Regions from separate parts of the Pantoea sp. SM3640 genome, predicted to be linked through region 2. Evidence: predicted binding sites of a transcription regulator. Region 2 holds the regulator's gene; the other holds the start of a gene.

Region 1 (2,403 bases), 680 kb from region 2:
GTCATCAGTCTGCCGCTCTCCTGGTGGTTGATCCAGGGTCACGGCATCATGGGGGCCGCGTGGAGCGTTTTCCTTTCAGAACTTTTGTCCCTGACCGTAATGAATTACTTCTTTAAAAACGGCGTCATTCAAAAGATTCAGGTTTCCTCACTCAACTACAAAACATACAAATGAGGTCAGATATGCTCAAGTTGAAAGAAGAACTCAGAAAAAGTGTGCAGTACTTTATCAAGAAGATGCCCTGGGCTTATCAGGACCGCATCTACTACTTCCATAAGTTCAGAAAGCTGCCCAATCTGCGTCAGCCAAAAGTGTTCAACGAGAAGGTGTTGTACCGTAAGTTTATCTTCGGCGATTACCAGAACTACGGTCGTCTGTCAGATAAGTACTCGGTGCGCGAATTCATTGCTGAAAAAATCGGTAATGAATACCTGATCCCGCTGGTACACGAAACCACTGACCCGACCACGCTGAACAGCCTGCCTTGCTGGAAGGGAACGGTGATCAAGCCGAACCACGCTTCCAACATGGTAGAAATTCTGCTGGAAGAGCCGGACGCGTTGCGCAAGCAGCAGATCATTCATGACTGCTATCGCTGGCTGAAGACCGACTTCGCCAACGAAGCGCGTGAGATTCACTATCGCTACATCAAGCCACGCATCCTGGTTGAGAAGTACATTGGTGATGGCAAAAGCGCGCCGATCGATTACAAGTTTCATATGTTCAACAAGCGTGATGGCCGGTTCGAATATGTGCTGCAGGTGATCTACAACCGCTGTCAGCCGCTGCTGTCGATGAATTTCTACGTGAATAACCTCAATGAGGCCTACCACAAGATTCGCGATACCGGTCTGGATGTTTCACCGATTATGCCGTCACTGGAACATGCGCTCGAACTGAGCAAAAAGCTGGCCAGTGATTTCGACTACGTGCGTGTGGACTGGTATATCCATGACGAGCACATCTACTTTGGCGAACTGACCTTCACCCCAGGTGCAGGGCTGGTTACCGGATTGGATCGTGGTTTAAACCAGATGATGGGAGATATGTGGATTCAGGACCGCCGCGGAACGCAGAGCCCGGGCGTTACAGTGCAGGATGTTAATATCCCTGCCATGTTGAAGAAAATTTAAGTTCACACAGCAATATAAAAAACCCCGCTAAGCGGGGTTTTTTATGCGTAAAAATCAGGGCATCGGCCAGTCAGCAGGCGCCTGGCTCATCGCATCAATAAAGGCGTGCTTTGAGATTTCCACGAAGTTGTGCACGTTTTCCATGCTCAGGGTAATGCCCATCAGACCGGTAACAAACCAGCAGGTCATGCCTAAACCAATCCCGCCACACATAAAGGCCATCACGTGACGGCTGTCCTGACGAAGTTTGGTTTTCAGGGTGCTGGCAAAAAACATCATGATTGCGCTCAGCAGTTCCCAACGCATAACAAGAAAACTGGCGGTTAACGTAGCCATCGGCCGGACCTCAATATCAGTAAGTATTCCTGACAATCTGCGGACATCACCGGCGACAAAAAAGTGTGTCAGGTAGGACTTTTTTGCCGTCAACCCAGGTTCAAAGTGTGACTTGGGTCACATTATATCACCCGATTTTAAATTTTGAACAAAATTTGACTCTTGTATGGTAGTGACGTGCGGAAAAAGTGAGCAGCAGAAGAAGAACGGCGGGGGAAATCAGGCAGATGCGCCCGGAGCGGGCGCAGCAAAGAATTAACGGACCGGGCAGCACTCGCCGGTGGTGCGCTGGGTAAAGCTGGTAATGCCGTCGTTACAGCCAAAACTCAGCAGGCGAGGGCGCTGAATCGTCTGGCGGCGCATGGTGTGGCGGTAAGCGGTCGGGGTCTGTGAAAACTGACGACGAAACACCCTGGAGAAGGTCTGCTGCGAGTCATAGCCATATTGCATCGCGATATCAAACACCGGACGCTGTGTCTGCGATAGCGCTTCTGCGGCCAGCGTCAGGCGGCGCTCACGAATATAGCCACCCAGCGTCTGTTTCGTCACGGAACGGAACATACGCTGCAGGTGCCATTTCGAATAGCCTGATTTTGCCGCAACCTCATCAATCGACAGGCTCTTATCGAGGTTCTGGTCAATCCAGTCCGTCAGGGAATGAATGATCTCTTCTTGCATCATGGCCTCATCCTTCTGGTGCTTAATAAGGGGTAATGGGAGTTTAGGGGTTTCAATGGAGAAGGAGTATAATTCCTCAAGTTAACTTGAGGTAAAGGGTCTGATGAAAAAAGAACGCAACTATCCAAAACCGGTTTTAACACCCGGTGAAGTGGCGCGCCGCAGCGGTGTGGCGGTCTCGGCGCTGCACTTTTATGAAACCAAAGGCCTCATTTTCAGCACCCGTAACAGCGGTAATCAGCGCCGTTACAGCCGC
Region 2 (2,403 bases):
TGCGTAATTGCGCGGGCCGAGCATGCCATGGATGGCGGTTTTTGCGTCTTTCCGATCTGACCCGGTTCTCTGCGCAGGCACAGTCTTAAAGCAACCTGCAGCAGACACTGGAAGTGAAGTTAGCAGGTCTGCAATGACTACAGCTCAACCACCTCATAGCTATGCGTAATCGTCACACCTTTACCCAGCATGATGGCCACAGAGCAATATTTTTCCGCCGAAAGATCGACGGCGCGTGAGACCGCTTTATCCTGGAGCGCTTTTCCACTCACGATAAAATGCAGGTTGATGTGCGTAAAGATTCGCGGCGCCTCTTCACGACGTTCTGAGGTCAGTTTTACTTCACAATCAGCCACATCGTTGCGGCCTTTTTGCAGAATTGAAACCACGTCAATCGCGCTGCATCCGCCCGCCGCCATCAGCACCATCTCCATTGGGCTGGGCGCTTTATCACCCGAATTGCCATCCATCAGTATCTGATGGCCGGATGAGGATTCTCCGAGGAATGTCAGCCCTTCTACCCATTTCACTCTTGCCTGCATGATTTTTACTCCGGAATACGCTGTTTTGTCGCCAGAGTACGCTTTCACCTGGTAAACAGCAATCCAGAGAAATCCGCCCGTAGCTGAAGCGAGACAACAGAAGACAGTCGGCAAAAGCTGTGCTACAAACAGTGCTGAAAATATTTTTCGTCACCCGATGGCGAAGCCGGGAAGAATGATGCGCACTGCGCCTGATGCGGCCCGAATAATTTCCTGAAAAGGAAACGCTTGAAGCTTTCACCGCCTGACAGGGAAAACTGCCCCCTGTATTTTGGGCACGATTACAACAGAGGATAATAGCGAATGGTTCTCGGCAAACCGCAAACAGACCCTACACTCGAATGGTTCCTGTCCCATTGCCATATTCACAAGTATCCATCCAAAAGTACGCTGATTCATCAAGGTGAAAAAGCAGAAACGCTTTACTACATCGTGAAAGGTTCCGTCGCGGTTCTGATTAAAGATGAAGAAGGCAAAGAGATGATTCTTTCCTACCTGAATCAGGGCGATTTTATTGGTGAGCTTGGCCTGTTCGAAGAAGGTCAGGAGCGCAGCGCCTGGGTACGTGCGAAAAGCGCGTGCGAAGTAGCGGAGATTTCTTACAAGAAATTCCGTCAGCTGATCCAGGTTAACCCCGACATCCTGATGCGACTCTCCTCGCAGATGGCGCGTCGCCTGCAGGTCACGTCTGAAAAAGTGGGTAATCTCGCTTTCCTCGATGTTACCGGACGCATTGCACAGACTCTGCTTAACCTGGCGAAGCAGCCAGATGCCATGACGCATCCCGACGGCATGCAAATTAAAATCACTCGTCAGGAAATTGGCCAGATTGTGGGTTGTTCACGTGAAACCGTGGGCCGTATTCTGAAGATGCTGGAAGATCAGAACCTGATCTCCGCACACGGCAAAACCATCGTCGTTTACGGCACCCGCTAATTCCTGTCATCCACGGCGTGATGGCAACATCACGCCGTTATTGTTTGTGTTGGGCCGATGTGGCGTCGAATCATTTACCATCCTGAAGTTAACTACGCCTTGCGGCAAACGCTGGTGCTCTGTCTGCCGGTGGCGCTGGGCTGGCTGGCTGGCGACCTGCAAAAAGGTCTGCTGTTCTCGTTAGTGCCCGCCTGCTGCAATATCGCCGGTCTTGATACTCCGCATAAACGCTTCTTCAAACGTCTGATTGTAGGCGGCAGCCTGTTTGCCCTCGGCAGTTTTCTGATCCAGTGGCTCACCCTGCATGCGATTCCACTGCCGCTGATCCTCTTCGCTATGCCTTTGCTGCTTGGCGTCACCGGTGAGATCAGCCCGCTGCATGGTCGCCTGCTGCCCGGCACCCTTATTGCCGCCATCTTTACCCTCAGCCTGATTGGCCGCATGCCCATCTATGTCACTCCGCTGCTCTATATCGGCGGCACGCTCTGGTATGGGGTATTTAACTGGTTCTGGTTCTGGCTGTGGAAAGAGCAGCCGATGCGTGAGAGCCTGAGCCTGATCTACCGCGAGCTGGCCAACTACTGCGACGCCAAATATACCCTTCTGACGCAGCTGACCGATCCCGAAAAAGCGCTGCCGCCGCTGCTGGCTCACCAGCAGAAAGTGGTCGATCTGATCAACACCTGTTATCAGCAGATGCACATGCTGTCGGCAAGCCGCGATCACAGCCATAAGCGGCTGACGCGCGCTTTTCAGGTGGCACTCGATCTGCAGGAGCATATCTCGGTCAGCCTGCACCGCCCGGAAGAGGTGCAAAAGCTGGTGGAGCAGAGCCATGCTGAAGCGGTGATCCGCTGGAATGCCAAAACCATCTCGGCCCGACTGCGGGTACTGGCGGATAACATCCTTTATCACCAGTTACCCG

The links. The regulator CRP, encoded in region 2, controls carbon source genes, mostly activating them, when cyclic AMP is high. The targets are predictions, from matches to a motif close to ATGTGANNNNNNTCACAT.
Region 1: the regulator CRP is predicted to act here: its motif matches at 1,575-1,592, upstream of IV493_RS16510 (YjcB family protein).

Annotation. Positions count from the first base shown of each region.
Region 1 covers NZ_CP064872.1:3,553,105-3,555,507, reverse strand. The annotation lists gene IV493_RS16520 (oligosaccharide flippase family protein) at 1-174, shown strand, start outside; gene IV493_RS16515 (ATP-grasp fold amidoligase family protein) at 183-1,133, shown strand; gene IV493_RS16510 (YjcB family protein) at 1,188-1,469, opposite strand; gene soxS (superoxide response transcriptional regulator SoxS) at 1,725-2,150, opposite strand; gene soxR (redox-sensitive transcriptional activator SoxR) at 2,251-2,403, shown strand, end outside.
Region 2 covers NZ_CP064872.1:232,920-235,322, reverse strand. The annotation lists gene IV493_RS01065 (OsmC family protein) at 138-542, opposite strand; gene crp (cAMP-activated global transcriptional regulator CRP) at 846-1,478, shown strand; gene IV493_RS01055 (YccS/YhfK family putative transporter) at 1,536-2,403, shown strand, end outside.